2 linked regions of the Luteolibacter sp. LG18 genome follow. The protein of the gene in region 1 interacts with the protein of each later gene in a pairwise test. Links are inferred from orthologs where the notes say so. Each region holds a gene or a part of one and is shown in the gene's direction. Other genes may lie near its edges. The genes, in order: rlmB and llg_RS07325.

What was found.
Region 2: the proteins of rlmB (region 1) and llg_RS07325 interact in binary tests that used the Escherichia coli proteins (3 or more experiments, as listed by UniProt). The link is inferred for Luteolibacter sp. LG18 from one-to-one orthologs.

The regions. Positions count from the first base shown.
Region 1 is NZ_AP024600.1:916,647-924,488, forward strand. Bases 3,146-5,918 are described here. They hold rlmB (23S rRNA (guanosine(2251)-2'-O)-methyltransferase RlmB), read left to right. Parts: upstream 3,146-4,115; coding sequence 4,116-4,721; downstream 4,722-5,918. Other genes in these bases: llg_RS03855 (neutral zinc metallopeptidase), read right to left, coding at 3,146-3,995; llg_RS03865 (hypothetical protein), read left to right, coding at 4,718-5,518; llg_RS03870 (hypothetical protein), read right to left, coding at 5,541-5,918. Outside these bases: llg_RS03830 (N-acetylmuramoyl-L-alanine amidase), read left to right, coding at 1-540; folP (dihydropteroate synthase), read right to left, coding at 518-1,366; llg_RS03840 (hypothetical protein), read left to right, coding at 1,448-1,993; llg_RS03845 (YhgN family NAAT transporter), read left to right, coding at 2,063-2,647; llg_RS03850 (acylphosphatase), read left to right, coding at 2,655-2,930; more of llg_RS03855, read right to left, coding at 3,141-3,145; more of llg_RS03870, read right to left, coding at 5,919-6,251; llg_RS03875 (homoserine O-acetyltransferase), read right to left, coding at 6,692-7,842. UniProt on the Escherichia coli protein: Specifically methylates the ribose of guanosine 2251 in 23S rRNA.
Region 2 is NZ_AP024600.1:1,743,468-1,751,451, forward strand. The notes cover bases 1,995-4,909. They hold llg_RS07325 (NAD(P)H-hydrate dehydratase), read left to right. Parts: upstream 1,995-2,655; coding sequence 2,656-4,164; downstream 4,165-4,909. Other genes in these bases: llg_RS07320 (N-acetylmuramoyl-L-alanine amidase), read left to right, coding at 2,031-2,642; llg_RS07330 (hypothetical protein), read right to left, coding at 4,173-4,909. Outside these bases: llg_RS07310 (L-threonylcarbamoyladenylate synthase), read right to left, coding at 1-825; llg_RS07315 (hypothetical protein), read left to right, coding at 1,069-1,941; more of llg_RS07330, read right to left, coding at 4,910-5,246; llg_RS07335 (HAD family hydrolase), read right to left, coding at 5,310-6,065; llg_RS07340 (peptidylprolyl isomerase), read left to right, coding at 6,132-7,415; llg_RS07345 (DUF1501 domain-containing protein), read right to left, coding at 7,495-7,984. UniProt on the Escherichia coli protein: Bifunctional enzyme that catalyzes the epimerization of the S- and R-forms of NAD(P)HX and the dehydration of the S-form of NAD(P)HX at the expense of ADP, which is converted to AMP.

The DNA.
Region 1 (7,842 bases):
GTCGCCAACAAGACCAAAGCCATGCTCGAGGCCAAGGGCTTCAAGGTCGTCATGACCCGCAGCAGCGATGTCTACCTCTCGCTCCAGGAGCGGGTGAACGTGGCCAATGCGGTGAAGGAAAACGCCATCTACGTCAGCATCCACTTCAACTCCGGCGGCCGCGCTGCCCGCGGCATCGAGACCTTCGCGCTCTCCCCGCAGGGCGTGGCCCACTACGGCAAGGGCCTCAAATCGAGCGATTTCGGCATGTTCAATGGCAACGAACATGACTCCGCCAACATCGCCCTCGCCACCGCCGCCCACGGCTCCGTGCTCCGTCGCCTCGGCGCGAACAGCTTCGACCGCGGCATCAAGCGCGCCCGCTGGAGCGTGCTCAGCGGCGTGCGCCACCCCGCCATCCTCGTCGAATGCGGCTTCGTCACCCATCCCTACGAGGCCCGCCTGATCGAAAACGACGACTACCGCACCGCGGTGGCCGCCGGGCTGACCGATGCGGTGGTGAAATACCGCTACGCCGTCAGCCAGAAACCGGCACCCTGAGGATCGCCTCCACCATCCGCAGCGCCTCGACGTTCGGCCGGACGTCGTGCACCCGGTGCAGCATCACGCCCATCTCGCGGGTGTGCGCCGTGATCGCCACCGTCGGCCAATCGCGCTCGTCGAGCCGGTCGCTGCCGAGGATGCGGCCGATGAACGATTTCCGCGAGATCCCCAGCAGCAGCGGGAATCCCTCCGGAGCCAACCGGTCGAGGTGCCGCAACAGCTCCAGATTGTGCTCGTGGCCCTTGCCGAACCCGATCCCCGGATCGAAGCACAGGGTCGCCGGATCCAGCCCCGCCGCCGTCAGCGTCGCCAGCCGCTCCGCGAAATAAGCCCGCAGCTCCGCCACCACGTCGTCGTAACGCGGCGCGAACTGCATCGTGCCGGGCGTGCCCTGCATGTGCATCACCACCACCCCGGCTCCGGACTCACGGCACACCCCGGCCATCGCCGGATCGCCGGTCAGGCCGGAAATGTCGTTCACAATGTCCGCGCCCGCCGCCAGCGCCTCCGTCGCCACGGACGCCTTCCAGGTATCGATCGAGATGAACCCGTCCCACTCCCGGCGCAGCGCCCGGATCACCGGCACCGTCCGCGCGATCTCCTCCGCGGCGGGCACCTCCGCCGATCCCGGCCGGCTGGACTCGCCGCCCACGTCGATGATTTCCGCCCCCTCCGCGATCAGTTTCCGGGCGTGTTCCAGCGCCTCCTCCACCGCCGCGTGCCGCCCGCCATCGGAAAACGAATCCGGCGTGACGTTGAGAATCCCCATCACCACCCCGCGTCGCGCGAGGTCCAGTTCACGCCCTTTGATCCTCCATTTCATGGGAAAAACTGCCGCTTGCGCTAACACGCGGCCCTCCCTAGCTTGCGCTCCATGATAGGTCTGACAATCCGGAATTCAGTCGTGGCTTTGCTTTTCGGAATGGCCGCCGTGTGCTCGGCGGTGGACAAGGATTTCAATGCCGTGGATGGACCGAACGTGCGCGTGATGCGCCACGAGGACGGCTCCCGGACCATGTTCGAGCGCAGCCCGGACAACCTCACCCTCACCACCAAGACCTTCACCGGCGGCGGCGTCCTCCAGCTCCTGACCATCTACCGGATGGACAAGAACACCAACCCACTGAGCTGCAAGATCTACGACGGCCAGCGCCAGGAGCTCTTCAAGGTCAACTACGGCTACCGCAAGAGCGACGGCCAGCTCGTGGCCGAGGCGATGTTCGACTCGCGCGCGAAACGGCTCAACCCGCAGACCGGCGAGGAGATGCCGGTGCGCTACATCACCTACACCTACGACTCGAACGGCAAGCGCAGCGCCCCCACCGCCATCACCACCCAGAAGGGCGCCCTCGCGGACGACCTCTACAAGGGCAAGAAGATCGATCCGTTTGTTCCCGAGGACAACCCGTTCAAGCAAGCCGCCCCCGCCAAGCCGGCCGGTCGCCGCTGAACCCCGCCTGACAGCCCCTTTTTCCAAATGCGGCGGGACAGGATCCCGCCGCATTTGTTTTTTCCCGCCATGAACCTCGCCGCCACCGCGCTCACGCTCTTTCTCGTCTTCGACCCCTTCGGCAACATGGTGATCTTCCACACCGTGCTCGCCAAGGTACCGCCGGAGCGCCGTCGCCGCGTGATGATCCGCGAGCTGCTGTTCGCCCTGCTGATCCTGATGGGCTTCCTGTTCGCGGGCTCCACCATCCTGTCCATCCTCGGCGTCCGCCCCGCCACCCTCAGCATCTCCGGCGGCATCCTCCTCTTCCTGATCGCGCTGGGCATGGTCTTCCCCGCGAAGTCGATGCTGCAGGACGCCACCAACGAGGAGCCGTTCATCGTCCCGCTCGCCGTGCCGCTCATCGCGGGCCCATCCTCCATCGCCCTGCTGCTCCTGCTTTCAAACAAATACCCCGGCGCGCTCGGCCAATCCGCCCTCGCCCTGGGCATTTCCTGGGGAGCCGCCGCCTTCATCCTGCTGATCTCTCCGTTGATCCTGAAACTGCTCGGCAACAAGGGCACCGCCGCCTTGGAGCGCCTCATGGGCCTGCTGCTGATCCTCATCGCAGTCCAAATGTTCCTCGACGGCCTCGCCGCCTACACCGCACGCTGAGCGCCACATGATTGCCAAACGGGTTATCTTCGAAGGCCGCGTCCAGGGCGTGGGCTTCCGCTACACCACCAAGGATCTCGCCCGTGGATTCGAGGTCGTAGGCTGGGTGAAGAACCTCCCGGACGGCACCGTGGAAATGCAGGCGATGGGCGAGAAGGAAGAGCTCGAGGATTTCCTCAAGGAGATCACCGAGGAATCCGCCGTGTCCCATCACATCCAAACCGTCCGTACCGAGGCCATCCCGCTCCTCGAAGGCGTCCGCGGCTTCAGCATCGAAAAGTAGCACAAGCATTCCTGCTTGTGAGTGGGAAGATTCCCGCACAGCCGTGCAGATCCAGTATGGCTTTGAGTCGCCAGTTGCTGGTGGTCCGTACAGAGAGGGAAAGAACCACCGATGACTCTTTCTCTTCACCCTAGCCCCTGAATCCTAGTCCCCAGCCCCTCAAGGGCCGACCGGATCGACATGGATGTTCGCGAATCTTCCCTGCACGCCTCAAAGATCCCGCGCGCTGAACGTATCCCCCTGCCGGATATCGCCCGTCTGATACCCCTTCATGAACCACTTCACCCGCTGGGCCGAAGATCCGTGGGTGAAGGAATCCGGCACCACCCGGCCCTGCGCCTGTTTTTGAAGCGTGTCGTCCCCGATCGCCTGTGCGCATCGCATCGCCTCCTCGATGTCCCCGGGCTCCAGGAACTTGTTCCGGTCGTCCTGCTTCCGCGCCCACAGACCCGCCAGAAAATCCGCCTGAAGCTCCAGCCGCACCGACAGCGCGTTCTGCTCGGACTTGCTCGCCCCGCGGGCCCTCGCCTCGTCCAGAGGGCGTGACAATCCCAGCTCATGCTGGACGTGGTGCCCCACCTCGTGAGCGATCACATAGGCCTGCGCGAAATCCCCCGGCGCGCCGAAACGCTCCTTCAGCTCCCGGTAAAACGACAGGTCGATGTACACCTTCTGGTCCGCCGGACAATAGAACGGCCCCATCCCAGCATCCGCCAGCCCACAGCCGGACTGCGTGCGCTGGGTGAAAATCTCCAGCCGCGGCTGGTCGTAATGCCGCCCCAGTTTCTGGAACTCGACGGTCCACACGTCCTCGGTGCTGCCCAGCACCTTCTTCACGAAGCCCACCATCTTCTCATCCCCCGGCGAGGCCGGAGCAGTGACCGCCGGCCCACCTTGCTCCGCCACCATGTTCAACAGCGCCCGTGGGTCCTTCCCCATCAGCAGCAGGATCACCACGACCACCACCGTGCCCATGCCACCCAAGGCAATCCCACCCCGGCCACCACCACCGCCTCCGCGATTGTCATCCACATTGTCGCTCTCCCGCAGGTCGTCCAGTTTCATAAGGATAAGGGCACCGGTTTCGCCCATCTTCATCCCTCCCCCATCGTTCGGCAAGTCACGAACCGCCCGCCCGTTCGATCCGGTGTTGCCCGCCACCATCACCGCCGCCATGCTCGGCCCATGAAACAGCGCCCGCGCGGCCCAGCCTCCCGTCACGACCGCCAAGAACACCAGGCCCGCGACAACCGCCACGTCCGCAGCACCGAGGAAACCACACCCTCGCTCGATGAGGAGGATCTCTATACCCTCCTCGCGGACAAAAAGGACGCCTTCGTCCTGATCCTTGACTGCGTCCAGGACCCCCACAACCTCGGCGCCATCCTCCGCACCGCCGATGGCGCGGGCGTCCACGCCGTGGTCGCCCCAAAGGACAAGGCCGTGGGTATCACCGACACCGTCCGCCGCATTTCCGTGGGCGCGTCCGACCATGTGCCCTTCGTGCAGGTCACCAATCTCGCCCGCACCATGGAGAAGCTCAAGGCCGCCGGCCTGTGGCTGGTCGGCACCTCTGACCGCGCCGACAAATCGATCTACGAACTCGACCTCAAGGGCCCGCTCGGCCTCGTGCTCGGTGCCGAGGAAAAAGGCATGCGGCGCCTCACCGAGGAGAACTGCGACTTCCTCGCCTCTCTCCCGATGGCCGGCAAGGTCGAGTGCCTGAACGTCTCCGTCGCCACCGGCGTGTGCCTCTACGAAGCCGTCCGCCAACGCCGCGGCGGCAAATGAAGGGCCCGGTCCGGATCCTGTCCGACCTCCACCTCGGCCACCGGGTGTCCCGGATCGCCACGGTGGAGTCCCTGCGCCCGCTCATCGCCGGAGCAGGGACCGTGATCTTCAATGGCGACACTTGGCAGGAGCTCGCCCTGCCCTTCCGTGAAAAATCCGCCCGCATGCTCGACGAGCTGCGGGCCCTCTGTGCCAGCGAAGGCGCGGAGCCGGTGTTTCTCTCCGGCAACCACGATCCCGGCTGGCCCGGCACCGGCTGGTTGGAAATGGCGGAAAGCCGCATCCTCATCACCCATGGCGATGCCCTGTTCTTCGATGGCTCGCCGTGGAGCCGCGAGGCGATCCACGGCCAGCAGATGATCCGGAATTTGTGGCGGGAACACCATGCCGCCGCCTGCAATGCCGGTGAACGCCTGCGTCTCGCTCGCCGGATCGCCCGCAACCTCGTCCCCAAGGTTTTCCCGAAGGGCAAGAAACTCTGGCAGCGCGTCTGGGAAGCCGCCCATCCCCCGCAGCGGGCCCTCAACATGCTCCACGCTTGGCTGAGCCAAGCCGGAGCCGCCGCCGATTTCGCGGAGCGCTTTTTCCCCAAGGCCGAGATCGTCATCATCGGCCACTTCCATCTCGGTGGCATCTGGCAGCGACGCGGCCGACTGATCATCAACACCGGCGCCTTCCTGCCTCCGGGCAAGGCCACCTGCGTGGAAATCCACGAGGGCTGGCTCACCTGCTCCCGCGTGCTGGAGAGCACCGACACCTGCACGCTGGAGGCCCCGTTCGCCCGCTGGCGGCTGTGAACCGCCGCGCGGACGAAACACATCAAGCCGCACGACGGCGACGCAACAGCGCCAGCCCCACCGGCAACACCGAGATGACCATCACTGAAGGCTCAGGCACGGCAGCCGCCACCTTCGAAGTCACCGTCACGTTGTCGTAGCGAGCGGTCGGGAAAGGATAGCCACCGGTCGTCGCACCGAAGAACAACGCCACCGTGCTCACGCCGTCGTAGTTGAAATCCATCGTGATGCCCGTGCCGGTGCCAGTGAACGTGGCGGATGCCACCTGGTTCGACACCGCGCTGCCCAGCGCCTGCAGCTGACCCGTCTGCGTGTTCAGGATCAGGGAATTCCCGCTGGATTTGGTCAGATCGTAACCGGAGCCTGTCCAGATCCCCACGGTGGCGGTATCGTTCGCGTCACCCGTGTAGCTGACGATGTCGAACGTCAGCGTGTATTGCCCGGCCGACGGAAACAGCGAAGGGGAAAGCAGGATCGCCGCGCTGCGGAACCCGCTGTCGCTCGCCGCTTGGAGGGTGCCGGAGGCCAGCGTGATCGTCGGACCGGAGCGCACCCATTCACCGAAGTTCAGTTGGTTGCCGTAGTAGCCACCCAGATAGGAGTTCGGCTTATCGGCGAGGGTGGTGCTCGAAAAGTTCTCGGTGAACACGGTGGCGGCCATGGCGGCGGGGCTCAGGAGAAGCACGGCCAAGGCACGACGGTACAGGGATCCCGGGAGGGAGAGGAAGCTCATGGGGGATAGGGGGATGAACGTGAACCGCGGAACGGAAGTGGGGTGTGGGGGACCCGAACCGCGTGGGCACAAAATCGGCCAAACGCATCCGGCTTTCAACCCAAAATCCTTAATCAACCTTAACGAGATCGCGTGTATCCCATCACGTTACTGGGTTTTACGCATCCCCACCTCCGTAGCCGAAGTGGTGACACTTCGGGGCACGGCCCTGGCCCTTATATACCTCTTGGCCTCTGCATCCCGAATGGGATGACAGCCCCAGTAGCCGGAGGTTGAGAAGCCTTGGCGACGACACCTCCGGTTAGGCCGGGAATATCATTCGATCCCGAAGGGGATCGCAGCCGAGCTCGAAGGCACGCGGAATTCCATTTCCCATTCCACCCGCGGAGCCGGGACACGCCGCTGCCCGCCCCCTCTTCACCACTCCTCCGGGAACCCGCTCAAGACCGCCCCAGCACCCACGCGATGTGCGGGGTGTAGAGGTTCGGCTCCAGCAGGAACGAATCGTGGCCCTTGTCCGAGTGCACGGTGATGTGCATCACATCCACCTTCGCCCTCTCCAAGTGACTCACCAGCTCCGTCTGTTCCTCGGGGTAAAAGCAGAAGTCCGAGTCGATCGAGAACACCAGCCACTTCTGGCCGGCATCCTTGACGCGGGCGAACAGGTCCTCCGGTGAACCCGCGTCCCCTTCCTGCGCCCCATCGAAGCGCGACCACATGTCGTTGATCCGCAGGTAGGTGTTCGCATCGAAGCGTTTCACGAACTTCTTCCCCTGGTGCAGCATGTAGCTCTGGAACTGGTCGCGCACGCGGTACCAGGCCAGCACGTCGTCCGGCTGCACCACGTCCTGGCGCGCCCGCTTCTCGATCGCATCGAGGTGCACGAAGGTCTTGTGCGAGATCATACGTGCCAGCGCGAGACCATACAGCGGCGGAGCGGCGTCGTAGTAATCGCCACCATTGAAATTCGGATCATTCTCGATCGCCAGGATCTGCTCGAACAACACCAGCCGGTTCAACACCGTGGTCTTGTAGCCGGAAGCAATCGAAATCACGTTCGCCACCCGCTGCGGGAATCGCGTCGCGAAGGTCAGCGCCAACAGGCCGCCGACCGACGGTCCGATCACCGCCACCAGCTTTCCGATGCCGAAATCATCCAGCAGCCGCGCCTGGGCTTCCACCTGGTCCGCGGCGGTCACATGCGGGAACTTCGATCCCAACGGCTTGCCCGTCTCCGGGTCCAGGGACGTCGGACCGCTCGATCCATAACAGCCGCCAAGGTAATTGGCACAGATCACGAAATAGCGGTTCGTGTCGATGGCCAGGCCCGGCCCGATCATGTCGGACCACCAGCCCTCGTGCAGCTCCGGCTGCCAGATCCCATTGATCGCCTCGATGTCCGGGTTGAACCCCGCCGCGTGGTGCGAGCCTGAAAGCGCGTGAAACAGCAGAATCGCGTTCGATCCATCCTCGTTCAACGTCCCCCAGGTCTCATACGCCAGCGTCACCTCGCCCATCTCCCCGCCGTCACGCAAACGGAACGGATCGGCGGCGCTTCCCGTGCGGAAAAAGCGGGTGGTGACATTCGACA
Region 2 (7,984 bases), 830 kb from region 1 along the record:
GTCCTTCTCCTCCTCGCGGTAGCTCAGCAGGCCGTAGCGCTTGCCCTCCTCGGGAACGAAGTCCTCCGGCTTCTCGAACATCAGCAGCGGCGTGCGCGGAGCGTAGTGGCTGGCGAGCTGGCCGGGCGCGTGGGGCAGTTCACCCGGACGCTCCTTGGCCTTTTCCACCCGGCCATACGGCTGGAGATCCTCCTTGGTCACCGGACCCGCCCGCAGCAGCTTGAACAGCGGCTTCTTGCCCTCGCGGGGCTCGATGGCAATGATCGTGCTCTCCAGGCCCTCGCTGCACGCCCCGCCATCGACGATGAGCGGGATGCGGCCGTCCAGCTCCTTGAGCACGGCGCTGGCGGAGGTCGGGGAAATACGGCCGAAGCGGTTCGCGCTCGGCGCCGCGATCGGGCGGCCCAGTTCGCGGCAGACGGCGCGGAAGATCGGGTGCGCGCTCAGTCGGACCGCCACCGTGGGCAGGCCACTGGTCACCAGGTCCGGCACTTCCGGCTTCTTCGGCAGCACCAGCGTCAGCGGGCCCGGCCAGAAATTCGACGTCAGTTTCTCGACCACGTCGCGGATCGATTCATCCACCTCCGCCACCTGGTGGAGGTCGGACTTGCGGGCCACATGGACGATCAGCGGATCGAAGGACGGCCGTTCCTTGGCCTCGAACACCTTGGCGGCGGCCTCCGGGTTGAAGGCATCCGCGCCGAGGCCGTACACGGTCTCGGTGGGCAGGGCCACGACTTCACCGCGGGCGAGCAAGGCGACTGCCTCGCGCACGGCTTCCTTCATGTCTTCGTCGCTGGCGGAAATGATCCGGGTCTCGGGCACGGGGCAGCCTTAGCAGATGCACCCGCCCCACGGGAAACCGGAATTTTCCGCCGGTGTCCGGTGGCCCGGTTGGGAGGGAAAAGCGCGGACGCTGGATTTTCCCAAACAAGGCCCGCTTCCTGCGTCGTTGTTTTCCCAATCTCCCTCTTCCATGCCGCTTCCTTCCTCCTGTTCCGGCCGCCCTTCTAACGGTGGCCCCCGTGGGTTGACTCCCGCCCCTGTCGTCGCTAAGCCTGCGGAGCCATGAACTTGCGCACCCTTTTCGTCTCCTGCGGCTTCGCGCTTGTGTCCGCTGCGGCGGCGCACGGCCAGATCGCCGCGACCCTCTCGATCGCGAAGACCCAGTACGTCGCCGGGGAGTCGGTTCAGGCCACCGTGACCATCACCAACCACTCCGGGCAGGAAGCCGTTTTCGTCGGTAGCGACCGCCAGCCGTGGCTCGATTTCGTCATCAAGCGCACCGGCAGCGAGCCCGCCATTCCTTACGGCCGCTTCAATTTCGGCGCCATCCGCATTCCCGTGGGCCAGAGCATGGCCCGCCAGGTGAATCTCTCCTCCGCGTTCAACCTCACCGAGATCGGAAACTACAGCGTCTACGCCTTGATCCGCATGCCGGACCAGACCTCCGAAGGCACCGCTTCCAACCGCGTGCTTTTCAATGTCTCCAACGGCCGCGCCTATTGGAGCCAGAAGGTTGGCGTCCGCGGTGATGCCACGAAGGTCCGCGAGTACCGCGTCCTCAACTACTCCGGCGACCAGAAGACCCAGCTCTACGTCCAGGTGGTCAACGACCGCACCGGCACGCCGATCCGCACCTATCCGCTCGGGGATGCGCTCATGTTCCGCAAGCCCCAGATCACCGTCGCCGGCAACCAGAACCTCCACGTCTTCTTCCTCAGCACCCCGACCCTGTGGACCCACTGCGAAATCGATACCGAGGGCAAGCTGGTGAACAGTGAGTTCCATCGCCGTGGCGCGACGGGAGACCCGGTGCTGATGACGCAACCCAACGGTGTGGTCGCGGTTGGAAACAGCATCCCGTACGATCCCAAGGCCGAGGAGATGGAGAAGTCCCGCGCCCGCAAGATCTCGGAGCGGCCCGTTATCACCCAGTGAACGGGAAGGGAAGGAGAATTGTTTAAAAATTCTTTACTTTCCGGTAAATTTTATTAACAATCCTGAACAGTTTCAAAACGCGAGGTATTATGCGAACGATCTTCAAGCGACTTCTGGCCCTGGCGGCCGTCGGTGCGCTTACCTCCGCCACGGCGGAAGCGCGCTATTTCCGGACTGTCGTGATCGATGCGGGTCACGGCGGTTACGACAAGGGAGCCCAGTTCGGCCAGGTCTATGAAAAGCACCTGTGCCTGGACACCGCCACCCGGCTCCAGAATTACCTGCAGAGCATGGGCTTCAAGACGGTGATGACGCGCAACAGCGACTACTTCGTTTCGCTGGCGGAGCGCGTGGCCATCACCCAGCGCTACAAGGATGCGATCTTCGTGGCGGTGCACTACAACTTCACCTACCGGGACAGCGCCTGTGGCCTGGAGACCTACTACGCCAACGGTGCCGAGAGCCAGAACCTCGCCCAGATGGTGCAGCAGAACATCTGCCGCAAGGTGCGCGCCACCGACCGCGGCGCGAAGTTCGCCCGCTACTATGTGATTCGTAACAACACCTGCCCCGCGATCCTCGTGGAGTGCGGTTTCGTTTCGAATCCCACCGAGCGCCAGGGCATGAAAGCCGCCTGGTACCGTGATTCGCTGGCGAAGGCCATCGCCGATGGGGTGATGCGTTTCCGCCGCGACGGCTGAGGATTTTCCGCCTGTGCCCTGCCTGCCCGTGCGCTATGATGGCTGCATGGGCGTGGTGACGGCGGATGAAATGCGGGCATTGGAAGAGGCGGCGTTCCAACGCGGGACGACCGCCTCCGTGTTGATGATCGAGGCCGGCCGTGGCCTTGGCCACGCGGTGGCCCGGTTCTTTCCCGAGCCCGGCACCGCGATTGCGTGCCTTGGCAAGGGCCACAATGCCGGGGATGCCCTGGTGGCGCTCGGGGTCTTGAGGGACGCGGGTTGGAAGATCGCCATCCGTGCGGCCTGGCCCCAATCGGAATGGGCGGAACTCACTCGCGCGATGTTGGCCGCGCTCGGGGAAGTCGAGTGGCTGGACGGACCACCGGATCCGGCGGCAGCACGTCTGCCGCTGATTCTGTTGGATGGCCTGTTGGGCATCGGGGCCCGGGGTGGACCGCGGGGCGGGCTCGCCCCGCTCGCGGAAGAGATGCGCGCGCTCCGTCAGGCGGCGGGGGGCCGGATCGTGGCGGTGGATCTGCCCTCCGGGGTCGATGCCGATACCGGGGAAATCCATCCTGGCGCGGTGGTGGCGGATCTCACCCTCACCATCGGCGTGCCGAAGCGCGGCTTGCTCATGGGACGTGCCGCGGACGCGGTGGGAGCGCTCGGATTGGTGCCAGTGGCGGAGCTGCCCGTCCCGGCCGGTGGCGACATGGCGATGATCTCGCCGTTCACGCTGGCGGGAGCATTGTCTCCGCGGCCATTCGATTTTCACAAGGGCCGGGCTGGCCGGGTCGGCATTCTGGCCGGATCCGCCGCCTACAGCGGGGCTGCTGTATTGGCCGCCACCGGAGCCCTGCGCGGGGGAGCGGGATTGGTGACGCTGCATGTTCCGGAAGAAGCCCATGCCGCGATCGCCGCGAAATGTCCGCCGGAGGTCATGGTCCGGGCGCTCCGTGATCCCAGGGAGCTGTTGGATTTCCGCTACGACAGCCTGGTGGTGGGACCCGGTCTCGGCGGCGTCGAGGCTGGCCTGGTGCGCAGGCTACTGATGGATTCCCCGGTTCCGGTGGTGATCGATGCCGATGCCTTGAACGCCATCGCGGGAGACTTTCCGGAGTTGCCAGCCCATCACGTGCTGACCCCGCATCCCGGCGAGTTCCGCCGTCTCGCACCCGATCTGGCCGATTTGCCACGGGAAGAGGCGGCCCGGGCCTTCGCCGATCGCCATGCGCCGGTGCTGCTGCTGAAGGGAGCCCGCACGCTCGTGACCGCGGCGGGTGAACCGTTGTGGTGCAATTCCACCGGCTCACCCGGCATGGCGTCCGGCGGACAGGGGGATGCGCTCTCGGGAGTCATCGGCGCGTTGCTGGCAGGGGGGCTGGCTCCGCTGGAAGCCGCCGCCTGCGGGGCATGGCTCTGCGGCCGGGGCTCGGAGCGGGCGATTGCCGCGGGAGCGAGCGAGGAGTCCCTGCTCGCCAGCGATACCCTGGCCCATCTCGGCGGCGCGTTCCGCGATTGGCGGGAGCGCGGCCGCTGAAACCGGGTTCAGGCGGCTTCGGCGAAAATCATCGTCCCGGCGCTCGTTTGCAGCGTGCTGATCACCAGCACGTCCACCGAGGAGCCGATCTTCTGCACGGCGTGGTTCACCACGATCATCGTGCCATCGGCCAGATAGCCCACCGCCTGGTGCTCCTCCTTGCCGGGGCGCACCAGGGCGATCCGCAGCCGTTCACCGACGGCGACCACCGGCTTGAGCGCGTCCACCAGTTCCTGGATGTTCAGCGCGGGGACGTTTTGAAGTTTCGCCACTTTGCTCAGCGTGTCGTCGCTCGTCATCAGGCGCGCGCCCAGCAGGCGGGTGGTTTCCAGCAGGCGGCTGTTGAGGGTGGCGTTGGCGGCCGCGCCATTGGACTCATGGATCGTGACCTGGAGATCCTTGGCGGTGCGCATTTGTTCCAGGCTGGCCAGCCCCCGCTCGCCGCGCTGGCGGTGCGCCGCAGAGGGGGAATGTGCCAGTGTTTGCAGCTCCTCCAGCACGAACCGCGGCACGATCAGGCGACCGTGGAGAAAGCCCGCCCGCAGGATCGCCGGAACCCGGCCATCCATCACCGCCTCCGGGTCCAGCACGATCGGCTGGCCGCTGGAGGCATCCTGGCGAAAACGCACGTAGGGGATGATGAAGGCGAAATCGTCCCGGCTGCTGCGCAGTGCCAGCACCACTCCGATGAATCCGAAACTGGCGAACAGGGTCACGTCGAACGCCAGCTTCAGCGTGTTCACCAGCAGGTCGAACTCCGCTTGCTCCAGCGGCGTCCGGTCCTTGTCGCGGAATGCCGGTTCGATCAATGCCGAGAATTGCACCCGGGTCAGCAGCCAGGCGCAGAACAGGCCCACGCACAGGCCGAAGGTGGCGGTGGAAAACCCGCGCAGCGAGAAGCCGCGGATCATCGTTTCCACCAGGATGAAAAAGCCCGCCACCAGCAGCCCGCCCAGCAGGCCCATCCACATCGGCACGCCGCGCTCGACCCCCCGCGTGCTCAGCGCGATCGCGAAGCCCGCGGCTTCACAGACCAACAGATAGGTCAGGCGGGCGACATTGACGGAAGGCTGGGAGGACATGGGGTGCGTCTCCCATCACCATTCGTCAACGCCATTGCTACGGCAAGCCTAACCGTCCGGCCTTCAGGACTCCAGACCGCCCGGGTTCCGGCCGATTCCGGCCACCAGCGCCGCCAAGCGTCGCAGCCGATCCCACTTGGACTTCCATGGGCGGGTGGGCCGGGTGACGTTCCAGCCTCGCTTTCGGCCGATCGCGGTGAGGTGCTCGGATGGATTGATCAACGTGGCGGTTTTGCAGATCGCCAGCAGCGGCAGGTCCGCGGTGCTGTCCGTGTAGCCGTGTGAGTTTCTCAGATGGCCGTCCTTGAAGCGGTCCGGCATCAATTCCCGGAGGCGGTCGACCTTCGCCATGCCCTTGTGGTTTTTCAGGTCCGGGAAAAAAGGCAGCCGGTCTGGGATTTCCACCGGGGTGCCCAGCGTGAGATCGAAACCGAGGCGGCGGCCGATCTCCGTGACATAGAATTCCGGGCTCGCCGAGGTGAGCACCAGCAGGTCGCCTTTTGCACGATGGCGCTCCAGCTCCGCCAGGACCTCGGGGTAAAACCGCAGTTCCCGCGCGAAGGCCCGGGCGTGCGAGACCAGCTCGGAGGATTCCATCCGCCACAGGTAGCACAGGAAAATGCGCTTCATCGTCTCCGCTCCCAGCCATTTGGCGAAAGGCGTGAACGGCAGGAACACCAGCAGGTAGAACCGCCGCCACGGAGCGCGGCGCAGCACCCGATGGCAAAACAGCACCTGGCAATCCCAAGGCAGCAGGGTGCCATCGAGGTCGAAGAGCGCGATGCCGCGCGGGCGGGTGGTATCCGTTGGAAATGGCACGTGGAGAAGGCTTTCCGGGAGAATCCCGACTTGCAAGCTCGCGTTGATGCAGGCAGCTTCCGCGCCATGCGGAAAACCCTCTTCGCTTTGGCCCTCGCCGCTCTGCCGTTGCCCGCCATCGCGCAGGTCTTCGCGGACATCCAGACCTCCCAAGGGACGTTCACCTGCCAGTTGAACCACGCGGAAACCCCGAAGGCCGTTGCCAATTTCGTCACGCTCGCGGAAGGCACGCGCACGTGGTTGGACGAAACCACCGGAGCCGTGTCGACGATCCGCCCCGCCAAGCCCTTCTATGATGGCCTGACCTTCCACCGGGTGGTCGACAACGCGGGTTTCCGGGTCATCCAAGGTGGCTCCCGGGCGGGTGATGGTTCGGATGGTCCGGGTTACAACATTCCGGATGAGTTCCGGGAAGCGGTTCCCGCGAGCTACAAGTTCGACCAGCCCTACGTGCTGGCGATGGCAAACGCGGGCCGCAACAGCGCGGGTGCCCAGTTCTTCGTCACCGGTGGCGCCATTCCGGATCTGGAAGGCCACTACACCGTCTTCGGCAAGGTGGTGTCCGGCCAGGATGTGGTGGAGGCGATCCTGGCGGTCGATACCGATGCCAACGACAAGCCGACCACGCCGGTGACCATCCAGCACGTGGCGATCCGCCGTGTCGGTCAGGATGCCACTCGTTTCGTGGCGACCCGCGTCGCGCTTCCCAAGGTCACCGCTCCCCGTTTCCGGACCAGCACCATCCCGGCACCCGATCCCAACGCGCGGACGTTCATCGCTTTCAACCAGATGGCCAAGAGCACGGCCCGCCTGTTCTACTATGACGCCACCGACGCGAACCCGTCTTGGAAAAGCTCCGGCGGCCGCTACATGGGACCGGGCGAGAAGATGCTGAAGACCATGCTGGCGAATATCCCCCCGGCGAAAGTCACCTATACCCTCCAGCACCGGGCCGCCGTGGCGACCTATCCCGCCGACCTTTTGACTCCCGGCGGCCTTCTGGGTTCGCAGCTCTACGTCGAGAACGAGTCCGGCAGCTACCTGTTCCGTTTCAATGTCACGGGTGACAAGACCTACCTGATCGAGACCGCGTCCAATGAAACCAAGACCGGCGTGATCCAGGGAGTCAGCTATTCCGCCGACGGCTATTGGGGGGATGTCATCGTCGATCTGGGAAATGACGGTGTGTATCGCTTCCATCTGTCGTCCTCGGCCAAGACCAAGGCCGGAGTGATCACCGGGGCTCAGGACGGCTACTTCTACAGCTTCATCCAATACATCATGACCGGCAATCCGTGGGTGGCGTACGAGGACAATACCGAGTTCTCCTGGTCACCGCTGCCGAAGTGAGGCGCGGGATGTGAAACCTTGAAACACGAATGGCGGCCCGCAGGCCGCCATTTTGTTTTCCGGGGGATCGATCGACCGATCAGCCGATGAACCCGAGCTTGTTGAAGCTGCCCTTGAGGATCGGGGCCGAGGGGGTCTTGAGCCAGTCCTCGAGGACGGTGGCGTAGATGCCGCGGAAGTCGGTGTTGAACTTCAGGTCACCCTGCGTCAGGTCGGTGAGGCTGGGATACTTGCCGTAGAGGCCGCCCTTCACCCCCTGGCCGAGGGTGAAGAGGCAGGAACCTTGGCCGTGGTCGGTGCCGCCGCTGGCATTCTCGCCCACGCGGCGTCCGAACTCGGAGAAGGTCATCACCACCACGCGGTCGGCGGCACCCTGTTCCTTGAGGTCGGCCATGAAGGACTTCAGCGCGCTGTCGAGCTGGCCCAGCAGCCGGTCCTGCGTGCCCATCTGGTTGTTGTGGGTGTCGAAGCCGCCGTGGGAGACGTAGAAGACACGGGTCGGCAGCTTGCCGGCGATCATGCGGCCCACCAGGTTCAGGCTGCGGGCGAGGGGCGTGCCGTCGTACTGC